DNA from 3 places in the Pseudoxanthomonas suwonensis 11-1 genome. Region 3 is predicted to be linked to each of the others. Evidence: predicted binding sites of a transcription regulator. Region 3 holds the regulator's gene; each other region holds the start of a gene.

The links. The regulator FliA, encoded in region 3, starts transcription of late flagellar genes. The targets are predictions, from matches to a motif close to TAAAGTTTNNCNNNCNNNGGCCGATAA.
Region 1: PSESU_RS13750 (HD-GYP domain-containing protein) is a predicted target of FliA. The motif match lies at 2,496-2,522, and genes of this name have one in related genera.
Region 2: PSESU_RS12875 (GGDEF domain-containing protein) is a predicted target of FliA. The motif match lies at 3,349-3,375, and genes of this name have one in related genera.

Annotation. Positions count from the first base shown of each region.
Region 1 covers NC_014924.1:2,989,154-2,994,528, reverse strand. Annotated here, with positions in the region: gene PSESU_RS13760 (glutamate--cysteine ligase) at 1-321, shown strand, start outside; gene PSESU_RS13755 (hypothetical protein) at 398-1,051, opposite strand; gene PSESU_RS13750 (HD-GYP domain-containing protein) at 1,181-2,455, opposite strand; gene frmR (formaldehyde-responsive transcriptional repressor FrmR) at 2,597-2,872, shown strand; gene PSESU_RS13740 (S-(hydroxymethyl)glutathione dehydrogenase/class III alcohol dehydrogenase) at 2,934-4,043, shown strand; gene PSESU_RS13735 (NAD(P)H-binding protein) at 4,047-4,742, shown strand; gene fghA (S-formylglutathione hydrolase) at 4,765-5,375, shown strand, end outside.
Region 2 covers NC_014924.1:2,813,292-2,818,666, forward strand. Annotated here, with positions in the region: gene PSESU_RS12855 (glycoside hydrolase family 3 N-terminal domain-containing protein) at 1-615, opposite strand, end outside; gene PSESU_RS12860 (BON domain-containing protein) at 795-1,133, opposite strand; gene PSESU_RS12865 (oxidoreductase) at 1,296-2,354, shown strand; gene gnd (phosphogluconate dehydrogenase (NAD(+)-dependent, decarboxylating)) at 2,362-3,258, opposite strand; gene PSESU_RS12875 (GGDEF domain-containing protein) at 3,420-4,886, shown strand; gene PSESU_RS12880 (cupin domain-containing protein) at 4,890-5,159, opposite strand; gene PSESU_RS12885 (transglutaminase-like domain-containing protein) at 5,360-5,375, shown strand, end outside.
Region 3 covers NC_014924.1:1,633,733-1,639,107, forward strand. Annotated here, with positions in the region: gene PSESU_RS07455 (chemotaxis protein CheA) at 1-892, opposite strand, end outside; gene PSESU_RS07460 (protein phosphatase CheZ) at 896-1,522, opposite strand; gene cheY (chemotaxis response regulator CheY) at 1,519-1,911, opposite strand; gene PSESU_RS07470 (RNA polymerase sigma factor FliA) at 1,942-2,688, opposite strand; gene PSESU_RS07475 (P-loop NTPase) at 2,685-3,518, opposite strand; gene flhF (flagellar biosynthesis protein FlhF) at 3,559-4,938, opposite strand; gene flhA (flagellar biosynthesis protein FlhA) at 5,109-5,375, opposite strand, start outside.

The DNA of each region.
Region 1 (5,375 bases), 1.4 Mb from region 3:
GATGCGGCCTGGGACCTGGTGAAGGACTTCAGCACCGGGGAGCGTCACGCCCTGCGCGATGGCGTGCCGAAGCACGCGCTAAAGCTGCCGTTCCGTGGCGCCACGGTGCGCGAGCTGGCGATCGAATCGCTGAGGATCTCCGCCGCCGGCCTGCGCCGGCGTGCCGCGCTCAACGCCGACGGCATCGACGAGTCGCGCTTCCTCGACTCGCTGATCGAGATCGCCGAGTCCGGACAGACCCCTGCCGAGCGCAAGCTCGAGCTGTTCCATGGCCCGTGGCAGGGCAGCGTCGACCCGGTCTTCCGCGAGTTCGCCTACTGATCCCGGCGGGGACGGCGGCGCGCCCGTGGGCACGCCGCCGCAGTGGCCGCGGTATTGCACCGGGGCCAGGGATGGATCACGGCAGCAGGGCGTTCCTGACCACCTCGTTGCCGCCCAGCGCCAGCCAGGCCGAGCCGGTGTTCCTGACGTCGTTCGCCGCCAGCCGGCCTTCCAGGTTCAGGCGCAGGGTATGCACCTGGTTGAACGGGCCGGGCGACTCGAGGTTGACGCTCACCCAGCGGTAGCTGCCATAGACCTCGTCCAGCGAAGGCTTTAGGCCTTCGACCGTGGCCCCGAGGCCGCTGGTGTCGACCTGCGACAGCGGCACCAGGTAATCCTCCAGGCGGAAGTCGGCGGCATTGCCACTGACCGACAGCTCGATCTGGTACGGCTCGCTGAACTTGCCGCTGTGCGCGTCGAAGCGCTGGCCGACCAGCTTCCGCGGATCCTGCGGGTCCTGGTAGTCGACGGTGCAGACCTGCAGCTTGCCGTCCTCGCCGAAGTAGGAGGAGATCTCCTGCACCTTGGTCTCCGCCGGCAGCAGCGCGGAGACTTCGCGGAAGCACACGTCGGCGCCGTCGTCGAAGGCCAGCGACTTGCCACCGGTGAGTGCGCCGGCGGCTTCCTGCACGCTCGCGGGGGTCTTGTCGCCGCAGGCCGAAACGGCCAGCACCACGGCCGCGCCGCACAGGAAGGGAACGAGGGAAGGCAGGCGGGGGATATCAGTCACGATTGCTCCTTGCAGTGTGATGGAACGGGGGAGCAGCGGACTATATAGATGTCGCGAAGGTTGCTCAGGAAACCTGAAAAACCCGTTATTCCAAGCGGTTTTTGGCGAAACCGAAGTGCCAGGCCGCGATCACGGGGCCCACAGCTTGTGCAGGTCGCGGAAGCCCCACGCGGCCGGCGATTCGATGCCGGTGATGCTCTCGCTGCAACCGGGCGCGGACAGGTCCACGTCCACGTGCAGCACGTGGCTGCGCAGGCGTGCCGAATAGAACACGCGCACCAGCGGGCGGGTGAGGTTGCCCGGACGCTGCTCCAGCACCACCGCGAGGCGGTCGCTGGACAGTCGCACCAGGCTGCCGGCCGGATAGATGCCGAGGCTGGCGATCAATGCCTTCAACACCATCATGTCGAACTGGCCCTTCCACGAGACCATGCAGCGCAGCGCCTCGGCCGGATCCCAGGGGTCCTTGTAGGCGCGGGTGGAGGTCACCGCGTCGTACACGTCGCACACCGAACTCATGCGGGTCAGCAGCGGGATCTGATCCGGGGCCAGGCCGGCGGGATAGCCGGCGCCGTCCATGCGCTCGTGGTGGTACAGCACCATGTGCAGGATGGTCTCGTTCTCGACCCCCGCCTCGCGCAGCAGGCGCGCGCCGTGCGCCGGGTGCTCGCGCATCAGCGCCATTTCCGCATCGTCCAGGCGGCCGGGCTTGTTGAGGATCTCCAGCGGGATGCAGGCCTTGCCGAGGTCGTGCAGCAGGCCGCCGAGGGTGGCGTCGGCGCAGGCCTGCTCGTCCAGGTCCAGGTGGCGGGCGAGGTTGGACATCAGCGCGCCGACCGCCACCGAGTGCAGGTAGGTGTAGTCGTCGGCGGTCTTGAGCCGGGCGATGCCGATCAGCGCGCCGGGATGGCGGCCGACCGAGGCGCTGATCTCCTGCGCCAGCGGCACCAGCTCGCCGGCGTCGACCATGCGGCCCATGCGCACTTCCTGGAACATCGCCTCTACCGCTTCCCTGCCTTCGTGGCAGATGCGGCGGGCACGGGTCAGCTCGGCGTCCAGCGCGACCTGCGGGACGATCACGCGGCGGGTCGCGGCGGGCGGTGCCGCGGGCGCGGCGACGGATTGGGCGACGGCCACGGCTTCGGCCGGCGCCATGGGATCCGGAATGGCCGCAGCCGCGTCGGCTTCTGCCGGCGCGTTCTCCACCCCGGCCTCCGCGTCCCAGTCCTCGCTGCGCGACGGATCGATGTCCACCGACTGGATGCCGCTGTCGCGCAGGCGCTCGATCTCGCGTTCGCTGGCCAGGAACGAGGTCCGCCAGAACGGGTGCTTGAGCCAGGCGCCATTGACCCGCTGCACGTACATGCCGGGGCGCAGCTGGTCGATGGGAACGGTCCTGTACATCAGGGGTGGATCGCGGGGAGGGTTGCAGGGGACCGGGAGGGTATCGGCCATACGCAACCGGGCTTTAGCGGATGGGCCGGCATGGGCGCGATCCGGTGTCGGCTGATACTATCCCCCAGTATCAGCCGCGAGGTCCGAGGCATGCCGCACAGTCCCGAGGAAAAGAAGCGCGTGCTGGCCCGGGTGCGCCGCATCCGCGGCCAGGCCGAGGCGCTGGAGCGCGCGCTGGAGGCCGGTGCGGACTGCGCGCCGGTGCTGCAGCAGATCGCCGCCATCCGCGGCGCGGTCAATGGCCTGATGTCCGAGGTCATGGAAGCGCACATCCGCGAGACCTTCGGCCAGGCCGCCGGCTCGGCCGACCAGCGCCAGGCGCGGGTCGCCGAGGTCACCGCGCTGGTGCGTTCCTACCTCAAGTGAATCCCCCGCCGCCGGCATGGCCGGCGGTCCAACCTTAGTTGCCGTCCCAAGGAGTTTCCCCATGAAGTCCCGTGCCGCTGTCGCCTTCGCTGCTGGCCAGCCGCTGCAGATCGTCGAGATCGATGTCGCCCCGCCCAAGGCCGGCGAGGTGCTGGTGAAGATCACCCACACCGCGCTGTGCCACACCGATGCCTTCACCCTGTCCGGCGAGGATCCGGAAGGCGTGTTCCCGGCGGTGCTGGGCCACGAGGGCGCGGGCATCGTGGTCGAGGTGGGCGAGGGCGTGACGTCGGTCAAGCCGGGCGACCACGTCATCCCGCTGTACACCGCCGAGTGCCGCCAGTGCCTGTTCTGCAAGAGCGGCAAGACCAACCTGTGCGTGGCCGTGCGCGCCACCCAGGGCAAGGGCGTCATGCCCGACGGCACCACCCGCTTCTCCTACAACGGCCAGCCGATCTACCACTACATGGGTTGCTCGACCTTCTCCGAGTACACCGTGGTCGCCGAGGTCTCGCTGGCCAAGGTCAACCCGGAGGCCAACCCGGAGCACACCTGCCTGCTGGGCTGTGGCGTGACCACCGGTATTGGAGCGGTGCACAACACCGCCAAGGTGCAGGAAGGCGATTCGGTGGCCGTGTTCGGCCTCGGCGCGATCGGCCTGGCGGTGATCCAGGGCGCCAAGCAGGCCAGGGCCGGCCGCATCATCGCCATCGACACCAACCCGGCCAAGTTCGAGCTGGCGCGCGAAATGGGCGCCACCGACTGCGTCAACCCGAAGGACCACGACAAGCCGATCCAGCAGGTGATCGTGGAGATGACCGGCTGGGGCGTGGACCACAGCTTCGAGTGCATCGGCAATGTCGAGGTGATGCGCGCGGCGCTGGAATGCGCGCACCGTGGCTGGGGGCAGAGCGTGATCATCGGCGTGGCCGGCGCGGGCAAGGAGATCAGCACCCGTCCGTTCCAGCTGGTGACCGGGCGCAAGTGGATGGGCACCGCCTTCGGTGGCGTGAAGGGTCGCAGCCAGCTGCCGGGCATGGTCGAAGACGCGATGGCCGGCCGGATCGAGCTGGCGCCGTTCGTGACCCACACCCTGCCGCTGGAGCGCATCAACGAGGCCTTCGACCTGATGCACGAAGGCAAGTCGATCCGCACCGTGATCCATTACTGAGCAATGGATGCGGCCGGTAGCGACGGAAAGGCCACGGCGGGCACGCGCAGCGTGCTCGTCGCCGGCGCCAGCGGCCTGGTCGGGCGCGCGCTGGTCGCGCGCCTGTGCGCGGATCCGGGCGTAGGCGTGGTGCATGCGCTGGTGCGGCGTCCGCTGGGCCTGGGGCATCCGAAGCTGCAGGTCCACGTGGTCGACTTCACCGCGCTGCCGGTCCTGCCGATGGCCGACGAGGCCTACCTGGCGCTGGGTACCACGATTTCCATTGCCGGTTCGCGCGAGGCCTTCCGCGCGGTGGACTTCGACGCCAACCTCGCCGTGGCCCGTGCCGCGGTACAGGCGGGCGTGTGCCGCATCGGCCTGGTCAGCGCGATGGGCGCCGCTCCGCACTCGCGGGTGTTCTACAGCCGCACCAAGGGCGAACTGGAGCAGGCGCTGGCGAGCTTGCCGTTGGATGCTCTGGTGATCGCGCGTCCGACGCTGCTGCTGGGCGACCGCGGCGCGCTGGGCCAGCCGCACCGCCGCGGCGAACACCTCGGCGCAACCCTGGACCGCTGGCTGCGCCCGCTGCTGCCGGCCCGGCTGCGCGCCATCGCCGCGGAGGACGTCGCCGCTGCCCTGGCCAGCGAAGTGCCGCGCGCATCCGCCCACACCATCCTGGACTCGGCGCGCATGCAGGGCGCATCCGCCGCGCCGGCCTGAAACGCATCAAGGAGAAGTACCCATGGAACGCATCGAACATCGCGCCTGCTTCGGTGGCTGGCAGGACGTCTACCGCCACCAATCCTCCGTGCTCGGCTGCACGATGAGCTTCGCCATCTACCTGCCGCCGCAGGCCGCGCACGGCCCGGTCCCGGTGCTGTACTGGCTCTCGGGCCTGACCTGCACCGAGCAGAACTTCATCACCAAGGCCGGCGCGCAGCGCTACGCCACCCAGCACGGCATCGCCATCGTCTGCCCGGACACCAGTCCGCGCGGCGAGGACGTCGCCGATGCCGAGGGCTACGACCTGGGCAAGGGCGCCGGCTTCTACCTCAACGCCACCCGCGAGCCGTGGGCGCGCCACTACCGCATGCACGACTACGTGGTGGACGAGCTGCCGGCGCTGGTCGAGGCGCACTTCCCGGTCACCACCGCGCGCTCGATCAGCGGCCACTCGATGGGCGGCCATGGCGCCCTGGTATGTGCGCTGCGCAATCCCGGCCGCTACCGCAGCGTCTCGGCGTTCTCGCCGATCGTCGCGCCCAGCCAGGTGCCGTGGGGCGAGAAGGCCTTCACCGCCTATCTGGGCGAGGAGCGCGGCGCGTGGCGGCAGTGGGATGCCTGCGAGCTGCT
Region 2 (5,375 bases), 1.2 Mb from region 3:
CAGGCCCGCGGTCACCGCGCCATAGGCGACGAAATGCTTGGCCGTGGCCAGCAGCGAATCCGGCGCGCGCAGGTCCTGGCCCTGGAAGCCGCGCACCCGGGCGGCGGCGAACTGGCAGCCCAGGTACACATCCTCGCCCGCGCCCTCGGCACCACGGCCCCAGCGCTGGTCGCGGGCGATGTCCACCGCCGGCGCATAGGTCCAGTGGATGCCGGCGGCGGTGGCCTCGATCGCGGTGGCACGCGCGGTGCGCTCGGCCAGGCCGGGCTCGAAGCTCGCGGCCTCGCCCAGCGGGATCGGGAACACGGTGCGCATGCCGTGGATCACGTCCGCGGCCAGCAGCACCGGGATGCCCAGGCGGCTCTCCTCCACCGCCACGCGCTGGATCTCGCGTCCGGCCCCGGCGCCCACGCCGTTGAACAGGGTGCCGACGCGGCCCGCGCGCACCTGCTCCAGGACCTCGGCGGCGTTGCGCACGTTGGTCTCGGGATTCACGTCGGGGGCGAAGGGACGGACCATGTCGGCGAACACGCCGAGCTGGCCTGCCTTCTCCTCCAGCGTCATCCGCTGGATCAGCGATTCGACCCGCGGGTCGGCAGGAAGGGTGTTGGACATCGGTGCAAGCGCTGCGGGGGTGGCGCGATTCTAGCGGAGCGGGCCGCCGGCGCCGTTGACGCCCCTCACGGATGGCACCCAAAAGAAAAGGCGCGGAGCCCGAGGCTCCGCGCCGCTGCGGCAACCAGTCGGTGCCGCTTAATACCTGGAGAGGTAGAGGACTTCGGTATGGACAGGACTTACTTGCCGACCTTCAGGCGGCTGGTGTCGACCTTGCCGACGCCGTCGATTTCCGAGGCGATGCGCTTGGCCTCGTTGACCTGGGCCTGGCTGTCGACGTTGCCGGTCAGGAAGACCACGCCGTCGACGGTGTCGACCTCGATCTTGGTGCCGGACACGTCGCTGTCGGCCAGCAGGCTGGACTTCACCTTGGTGGTGATCCAGGTATCGGTCACCGGCTGGTTGGAATCGGCATCGGCGGCCGGCTTCTTGGACGGATCGTTGTCCTGGGCCATGGCGGCGCCGGAGAACAGCACGGCGGCGAGGGTGGCGGCGAGGATGGAAGCGTTCTTGCGCATGGTGGACCTCCTTGGTGATCGGGGCGCCAGTCTCCGCCAGCGCACCGTTCATCACCGGTGTACGCGGCGCAACGGGTTCGTGATTGGTTCACCGGCCTCAACGGCTTGCGATGGGATGCTGCCGGCGGTCCAATCACCAACTGTCTGCTTCAGGAAAGCCGCATGTCATCCAAACAGTTGAACGTCGCCGTGGTCGGTTACGGCCTGGCAGGACGCGTGTTCCACGCACCACTTGTGGACTCGACGCCGGGGCTGCGCCTGCACAGCATCGTGTCCAGCCGCTCCGGCGAGATCGCCGCCGACCATCCCGGCGTGCGCATCTGCGCCGATGTCGGCGAGGTGCTCGAAGACGGGTCGATCGACCTGGTGGTGGTGGCCACGCCCAACGACAGCCATGCGCCGATCGCGCGCGCCGCGTTGCAGGCCGGCAAGCACGTGGTGGTGGACAAGCCCTTCGCCCTGCACCTTGGCGAGGCACGCGAAGTGGCCGAAGCCGCGCGCCAGGCCGGCAAGGTGCTTTCGGTGTTCCACAACCGCCGCTGGGATGCGGACTTCCTTACCCTGCGTGCCCTGCTCGGGTCCGGTGCGCTGGGCGAGGTGGCCGAGCTGCACTCGCACTTCGACCGCTTCCGCCCGCAGGTGCCCGACCGCTGGCGCGACCGTGCCGGCCCCGGCGGCGGGCTGTGGTACGACCTCGGCCCGCACCTGGCCGACCAGGCGCTGCAGCTGTTCGGTCCGCCCCTGGCGGTCAGCGCCGACCTGGGCATGCAGCGCGACGGCGCCACCGCGGTGGACTACTTCCACGTGCAGCTGCGCTACCCGCGCCTGCGGGTGCTGCTGCACGCCGGCTCGCTGGTACCCGGTGCCGGCCTGCGCTTCGCCGTGCATGGCAGCGGCGGCAGCTGGTTCAAGCACGGGCTGGACCCGCAGGAGGACGCGCTGCGCGCCGGCCAGCGCCCGGGCGACGGAGCGTGGGGCCGCGATCCGCGACCCGGGACCCTGCTGCGCGTCGGCACCGATGGCGCGGTGGCCGCGGATCCGGCCGCGCCGGTACTGGATGGCAACTGGCCGGCCTATTACGCCGGCGTGCGCGACGCGATCCTGCACGGCCGCCAGCCTCCGGTCACCGCGGACAGCGCGCTGCTGGCGATGGCGCTGATCGAGGCCGGCCAGCGCAGCGCCGCGGAGCGCCGCGAGGTCGACTTCGACTGGGCAGGCTGAGCGCGGCTCAGCCCGGGCGGATGCCGTGCCCGCCGAAACCCTGGCGCAGCGCGGCCAGCATCTTGTCGGCGTAGGAATCCTTCTCGCGCGAACGCAGCCGCTCCAGCAGCGACAGGGTGATCACCGGCGCCGACACGTCCAGCTCGATCGCCTCGGCCACGGTCCAGCGCCCCTCGCCCGAATCCGACACGTACGGGGCGATGCCTTCGAGCGTGGGGTTCTGCTCCAGCGCGTCGGCGGCCAGGTCCAGCAGCCAGGAGCGGACCACGCTGCCGTGCTGCCAGATCTTCGCCACCTGGGCCAGGTCCAGGGCCATGGCTTCCTTGCGCTGCATGATCGCGAAGCCTTCGGCGTAGGCCTGCATCATCCCGTACTCGATGCCGTTGTGGACCATCTTGGTGAAGTGGCCGGCGCCGCTCGGGCCGACATGGCCCCAGCCGCGGTCCGGCGCGGGCGCCAGCGTCTCGAACACCGGGCGCAGCAGTGCCACCGCCCCGGCCTCGCCGCCGATCATCAGGCTGTAGCCCTCCTGCAGGCCCCAGACGCCGCCACTGGTGCCGCAGTCCAGGAAATGCACGCCGGCGTCGCTGCAGCGCGCGGCGCGGCGCTCGCTGTCGTGGTAGTTGGAGTTGCCGCCGTCCACCACCACGTCGCCGGGCTGCAGCAGCGGCAGCAGCTGGTCCAGGGTGAGGTCCACCGGCGCGCCGGCCGGGACCATCAGCCAGACCACGCGCGGCACCGGCAGCGCCGCGACCAGTTCCGGCAGCGACTGCACCGTCTCCAGTTCCGCGACCTCGCCGCGCGCCCCGGCGCGGTCGAACCCGACCACCCGGTGGCCGCCGCGGGCCAGCCGCAGCGCCATGTTTCCGCCCATCCTGCCCAGTCCGACCATGCCGATATCCATGGGTCCTCCATGCCGTGGGTAAGGACTCCAGCCTCGCACAGCCGGAGCCCGGCCTCCGTGGAAAGCTCCGTCCCGCGCCGGTCGCCGGGCTAAATCCGGGCCGGGCCGGGCCGCTAACGAGGCGTTACCCCAACCGGGCCCGACGCCCGAGAGCCATGCGCATGTCCTTCCGAGAACGTGGTGCCGCAGGCGGCCAAGCCGTCCCGCGCACCGCCCCCGGCGCCGCCGCCGTTCCCGACGCGGGCAGCGTGCTGCCCGTGTTCGCCCATGGCATGGCCACCCTGCCGGGCGAACTGGGCGACCTCGGCCGGCGCCTGGCCTCGGCCACGGATGCCGCCGACTGGGCGACCGCGGCACGCGTGCTGCGCCAGTTCCTGGACAAGTACCTGCGCGACTTCGCCGCGGCCCTGGACGCGCCCTCGGCTGTGGAAGCCGAACAGCTGCGGGACCTGCTGCGGCAGGCGGTGGGCGTGGCCCTGGCCTCGCTGCTGCGGCCGCTGCCGTCCCTGGCCGACGAATCCACCGCCCTGGCGGCCGACCTCAGGCGCTGGTCGCCGGGCGCGGACCTGTCGCCGCTGGCGGCGCGGGTGCGCGAGCTCTGCCACCAGGTCGGGGTCCACGCCGGCGAGGCCGCCGAGCAGCAGGAGCTGCTGCTGGAGCTGTTCGACCTGCTGCTGGAGAACCTGTTCGAGCTGCTGGAGGACGGCAGCTGGCTGCGCGGCCAGGTCGCCGCGGTACGCGGCCTGCTGTCCGGCAGGCCCGACGCCCAGGCCATGGAGGCCACCCGCCAGGGCCTGCGCGAGCTGGCCTACCAGCAGGGCCTGCTGCGCAAGGGCATCGACCAGACCAAGGACGCCATGCGGGTGATGATGGCCTCCTTCGTCGAGGGCCTGGACGGCATGGCCGCCCACACCGGCGAGTTCCAGGACCGCCTGCAGGCGCACATGGCCGCCATCAGCGAGGCCCGCACCATCGCCGACCTCGGCCACCGCCTGGAGGACGTGCTCGACGACACCCGCCGGCTGCAGGCCCAGGCGCTGCGCTCGCACGAGCAGCTGCAGGCCGCGCGCGCGGACGTGGAGGCGGCCGAGGCGCGGGTGCGCGAGCTGGAGTCCAGGTTGCGCGACATTGGCGAGCTGGCCAGCAGCGATCCGCTCACCGGCGCGCTCAACCGCCGCGGTCTGGAGGAGCTCTATCCACGCCTGCTGGACCAGGCCGAGCGCGAGGGCTGGCCGCTGGCGGTGGCGGTGCTGGACCTGGACGAGTTCCGCAAGCTCAACGGCACACATGGCCACGCCGGCGGCGATGCCGCCCTGCGCCACGTGGTCGAGGTGCTGCGCGAGCGCCTGCGCAAGGACGACGTGCTCGCCCGCTTCGGCGGCGAGGAATTCGTGGTGCTGATGCCGCGCTCCACCCTCGAGCAGGCCGCCGCCCTGCTGCAGCTGCAGCAGCGCGCGCTGGCCGCGCGGCCGCTGCTGCACGAAGGCCGCCGCATCGAGGTGCGCTTCAGCGCCGGTGTGGCCGTGCGCCAGCTCGGCGAGGACCGCGACCACCTGCTCAACCGCGCCGACCGCGCCATGTACCGGGCCAAGCAGGACGGCCGCAACCGCGTGGTCGCGGTGCACTGAGCCTCAGCGCGGGCGCCCGGCCGGGCGCTCGTCGCCGTCGGGGGTGTACGCCGGCGGCGTGTAGAAGTTCACCGTCTTCAGCGCGGTGCGGCCGGTGTTGCGGATCCCATGCTCCTCGCCACGTTCGATCAGCAGCAGGCTGCCCGGACCCAGCCGCTGGCGCTTGCCGCCCACCACCGCCTCGCCGGTGCCCGACACCACGTAAAGCCACTGGTCGGCGCTGCGGTGGCGATTCCCCTCGCCACCCTCGCTGGCACCCGGCTCCAGCACCATCTGCGCCGCCTGTACCCGGCGGTGGTCGAAAAGCACGCGGAACCCGCGGCCGAATCGCAATTTCTGGTGGCGGTGGCTCGCGCCGACCTTGGCCGGGGCGCGGTGAAGCGGCCGTCGCCCACGAATGCGGAAGCGTTCACGCTGCCTTGCACGCCGCCACGGCCCAATCACCGCATCCCCCACCCCCACGGGCCACGCCGATGCCTTTCCGGCTGG
Region 3 (5,375 bases):
GGCTGGCCACGGCGCGGTCGAGCTCGTCGTCGCGCAGGCGGGTGCGCAGGGTCTTGAGCCGGTTGCGCGCCAGCACCAGTTCGCCGATCAGGTTGACGATCGCGTCCAGGCGGCGGGTGTCCACGCGCACGGTGTGCTCGGCCTCGCCCTGGCCGGCACGGTGCGGCGGGGCGGCAGGCGCGGCCTTCGGCGCCGGCCGGGCCGGCGCGCGCGGCGGGGTGGCGACCGCGGTCGCGGCAGCCGGTGCCGCCGCGGGCACTGGATTGGCGCCAGGCGCGGCCTTGCCGTGCAGCTGGTCCAGCAGCGCCTCGAATTCATCCTCGCTGATCTCGTCGCTGGCGGCGGGCGCGGGCGTGGGCTTGGCTGCCAGGGCGCTGGCGCCGGGTGCGGCAGCGCCGTGCAGCTGGTCGAGCAGGGCCTCGAACTCGTCGTCGGTGATGAGGTCGTCGCTGCCGGTGGCCGCGGAGGCGGCCGGGACCGGCGCGGCCTGCACCGGCGCCGGCGCGGGCGCGGCGGCGGTGAGCGCGAACTGGGCGATCAGTTCCGGCGGGGCATGCTCGGGTTCGGTGCCGGCGGCGACCGCGTCGAGCATGGCCTGCAGCCAGTCCAGCGAGCGCTGGGCGGCGTCGAAGTGCAGCGGATCCAGAACCGCCTGGCCCGAGCGCGCCGCGCCCAGGGTTTCCTCGGCGGCATGGCACAGCTCGACCATCGGCTGGATGCCGAGGAAGCCGGCACCGCCCTTGAGGGTGTGGAAGCCGCGGAACACGGCGTTGAGCTGCTCGGCGTCGCCCGGCGCGCGTTCCAGTTCCACCAGCTGCTCGCCGAGGCGGTCCAGGATCTCCTGGGCTTCGACGATGAAGTCGGCGGCGATTTCCGGCGTCACCCCGCTCATGCGTTACAGCCCCAGGTCGGCCAGGAGGGCGTCGGCGTCGACCTGCGACACCGCGTGGCGATCGATGCCGGCCACGGCCGGACCGGCCAGCGCCGGCTCGCGCGATTCGCCGCGCGGCGGCAGGCCGAGTTCGCCGAAGCCTTCGTGCACGCGGCGGACGATGCCGGCCACGCGCTTGATGATCTGCCCGGTGATGTCCTGGTAGCTCTGGGTCAGGGCGATCTCGGTGAGGTTGCTGCGGATGCGGTCCAGGACCTGGTCCTGGCCGTCGGACACGCCCTCGGCGCGCAGGCCCTCGACCAGGGCGCGGCACTCGTCGGCCAGGTCCAGGGTGCGGTGGGTGGCCTGCTCGGTCATGTCGATGACGTGGTCCAGGCGCGCGCAGGCGTCGTCCAGCTCCACGCCGCTGGCCTCGGTGGCCTCGGCCGGCAGCTGCGGCAGTTCGCCCAGGGCCTGGCTGAGTTCGCGCGCCAGCCGGCCCAGGCCCTGCACCAGCGGCCGGGTGCGGGCCGCGGCGAGGGCGTCGATCTCGTTGCGCAGCGCGCTCTCGTCGCCGCGCTCGAGCGCCTCCAGTGCGTCGTGCAGGCGCTGCACCAGGGCGGTGCGCTCCGGGGAGGCGGTGGTGTTCATGCGGTGGCCGCCAGGCGCTCGAAGATCTTGTTGAGCTTCTCCTCCAGGGTCTGGGCGGTGAAGGGCTTGATGATGTAGCCGTTCACGCCGGCCTGGGCGGCCTCGAGGATCTGCTCGCGCTTGGCCTCGGCGGTGACCATCAGCACCGGCAGGGTCTTGAGCCGGGCGTCGGCGCGGATGTTGCGCAGCAGCTCGATGCCGGTCATGCCCGGCATGTTCCAGTCGGTCACGACGAAGTCGAACGGCTGCGCCCGCAGCGCCGCCAGGGCGGTGTGGCCGTCGTCGGCCTCGGCGGTGTTGCTGTAGCCCAGATCGTTGAGCAGGTTCTTGACGATGCGACGCATCGTCGAGAAGTCGTCCACGATCAGGATCCGCATGTTCTTGTTCACTTCGTGCTCCGTTGGCGTTTCGAGGCGGGCTCAGTCGTCTTCAAGACCGGCGTCGCGTGATTCGTACTGGGACAGGCGGCCGCGCAGGCGCAGCACGGCCTGGCCGTGGATCTGGCAGACGCGCGACTCGCTGACCCCGAGCACCGCGCCGATCTCCTTGAGGTTCAGTTCCTGCTCGTAGTACAGCGACAGCACCAGCTGCTCGCGCTCGGGCAGGCCCGAGATGGCGGTGGCCAGCTCGCGGCCGAAGTCGCCGCGCTCCAGCACCTGCTGCGGGGTCGGGCTGTTGCTGTTGACCTGCACGTCGCCGTGGTCCTCCACGTGCGAGTCCAGGCTCAGCACCTGGCCGCGCGAGGCGTCCTCGAGCAGGCGCAGGTATTCCGGCAACGGCATGTCCAGCTTGGCCGCCACTTCCTGCGGGGCGGCGGCGCGGCCGGTGGCCTGCTCGATCTCGCGTACCGCGGCGGCGGCGTCGCGGGCGCGGCGGTGGACCGAGCGCGGCACCCAGTCGCCACGGCGGATCTCGTCGATCATCGAGCCGCGGATGCGGATCGAGGCGTAGGTCTCGAACGAGGCGCCCTGTTCGGGGTCGTAGCTGCGGCTGGCCTCGATCAGGCCGATCATGCCGGCCTGGATCAGGTCGTCGACCTCGACGCTGGCCGGCAGGCGCGCGGCCAGGTGGTGGGCGATGCGCCGCACCAGGTCGGCGTGGCGGACCACCGCGTCGTCGCTGCTGGCGCGCTGCTGGACCGCGCGGTATTCGGCAACGGCGTTCATGCGGCCGCGCCTTGCCGGATCATCCGGTCGACGAAGAACTCGATGTTGCCGCGCGGCGCCGTCGGGGCCTGCCAGCGCGCGGTGCGGCGGGCGATCTCGGCGATGGCGCGGGCCGAGGGGCTGGCCGGGTAGGCGGTGGCGACGGCCTGCTGGCGCTGCACCGCCATGCGCAGCCAGTCGCACTGCGGGACCGCGCCGAGGAAGTTGAGCGAGACGTCGCCGAGGAAGCGCTCGCAGACCCGCGACAGCTTGTCGTACAGCCCGCGGCCCTCGGCCGGGCTGCGCACCATGTTGGCCACGACCTGGACCCGGTCCACGCCGCGTTCGCGGGACAGGACCTTGATCAGGGCGTAGGCGTCTGTGATCGAGGCCGGCTCGTCGCAGACCACCACCACCGCGTCCTGCGCGGCCTGGCAGAAGGTGAGCACGCTGTCGGTGATGCCGGCGGCAGTATCTACAACGAGTACATCAAGATCACGCTGCAGGTCATTGAAAACATTGACCAGGCCGACGTGCTGGGCGGGTTGCAGCTCGGCCATGTGCCGACGACCGGACGCGGCCGGGACCACCAGCATCCCGTTGGGGCCTTCCAGGATCACCTCGTCCAGCTCGCAGCGGCCGGCGACCAGGTCGGCCAGGGTGTGCTGCGGCGACAGGCCCAGCAGCACGTCCACGTTGGCCAGGCCCAGGTCCGCATCCAGCAGCAGGGTGCGCTTGCCCAGCGCCGCCAGCGATGCGGCCAGGTTCACCGACAGGTTGGTCTTGCCGACACCACCCTTGCCGCCGGTGATGGCGATGCTGCGGACGGGGGCGAGCGGTGCGGGATTCATGGGCGTGCGGAAGCTGGGGCTCTGGACGGGGGAACGGGGCTCATGCGGCGGCATGGTCGTGCTCCGGGATGTTCGGCTTATCGGCAGCGCGGCGCAGATCTTCAAGGCGCAGCACCAGGCTGGCGGCGTTGGCGCGGTGCAGGTCCTCCGGGACCCGCTGGCCGTCGGTCATCCAGGTCAGCGGTAGCTGGTGGTCGACCACCACCGACAGGGCGCTGCCGAGGCGGCCGGTCTCGTCGACCTTGGTCAGGACCACGCCCTGAGGACGGGCCGACTCGAAGCGGCGGACGACCTCGTCCAGGTCGGCGTAGTGCTGGTTGGCCGGCAGGACCAGCAGGGTGCTGACGTTGCGGGCGGCGCGCAGCCAGTTGAGCTGGCTGGCCAGGGCGCGGTCGCGCTGGCCCAGGCCGGCGGTGTCGACCAGCACCAGGCGGTAGTCCTGCAGGCGCTGCAGCAGGCTGACCAGGGCGGCATCGCTGTCGGCCTCGTGCACCGCGATGCCGAGCTGGCGGCCGTAGCCGTACAGCTGTTCGCGGCCGCCGATGCGGTGGGTGTCGGTGGTGACCAGGGCGATGTCGCGCGGGCCGTGCTCGGCCACGAAGCGGGCGGCCAGCTTGGCGATGGTGGTGGTCTTGCCGGCGCCGGTCGGGCCGACCAGGGCGATCACGCCACCGGCCTCAAGCGGGTCGACCGGGCACACCGGCAGGCGCCGGGAGATCAGGCCCAGCATCAGGCCGCGGCCGCGATGCATCGGGGTGTCGGCCGGCAGCTCCAGGACGATGTCGCGGGTGATCCCGGCGTCGAAGCCGTAATCCTCCATCAGCTCCATGGCCTTGAGCCGCACCGGCGAGCCGCGCAGGCGCTCGTCGGTAAGGCGGTGCATCTCGCGCTCGATCATGGCGCGCATCTGCGCCAGTTCCTCGCGCATGGAGCGCAGCTGGGCGTCGTCGGCCGGCGCCGCTTCCGGCACCGCGGCCAGCGCCGGGGCCGCCGGGGCCGCCGGGGCCATCGGTGCGACGGGAGCCTGGGCGACCGGGGCCGGCATCGGTTCGGGCGCGGCAGGCGCGGCGGGCGCGGCCGGCTGCGCGGGATGGGCCATCACCACCTCCGGCGGCAGCACCGACACCGCACGCGCGGTCGGGGTGGCCAGGGCGGCGGCCATGGCCGCGGCGAAGTCGTGCGGGGCCGGGGCGGTCGGCTCGGCCATGGCGGCCGGCGGCGGCGGCGCCGGAACGCTGGCGCGCTGGGCCTCGACCAGGGCGCGCTGGACCGCGTCCTCGTCGTAGTTGCTGGCGGCCACGATCTCCACGCCTTCCTCGGTGCGGCGGTTGGAGAGGATCACGGCATCCGGCCCGTGCTCGGCGCGGACCATCCGCAGCGCGGTACGCATGTCGGCGGCGACGAAACGTTTGATCTTCATGGTCAGGAGCCGGGATTCGTGATTCGGGATTGGTGATTGGAAGAAGCAGGGGCCGGGCCTGTGCGGCCTGCCCGTGTCTCTGGTCTTGTTGGCTTGTTCATTCCCGCGTCCTTCCAGTTCGCCGCGACCCGCTCTTGCGAATCACGAATCCCCAATCACGAAACACGGCTTCAACTAATCGTTCCGACCAGCTTCAGCCGCTTGTCTTCCGGTACCTCGGTGTAGGCCAGGACCGACAGCGACGGCACGCTGTGGCGCACCAGCCGCGCCAGCGAGGCGCGCACGGTGGCCGGTACCAGGACCACCGCCGGCTCGCCCTTCGCCTCCTGCCGCCCGGCGCAATCGGCCAGGCTCTGCTGCAGGCGTTCTGCCAGCCCGGGCTCCAGCACCGCGGCGCCGTTGCCCTGCGAGGACTCCTGCAAGACCCGTTCCAGAGG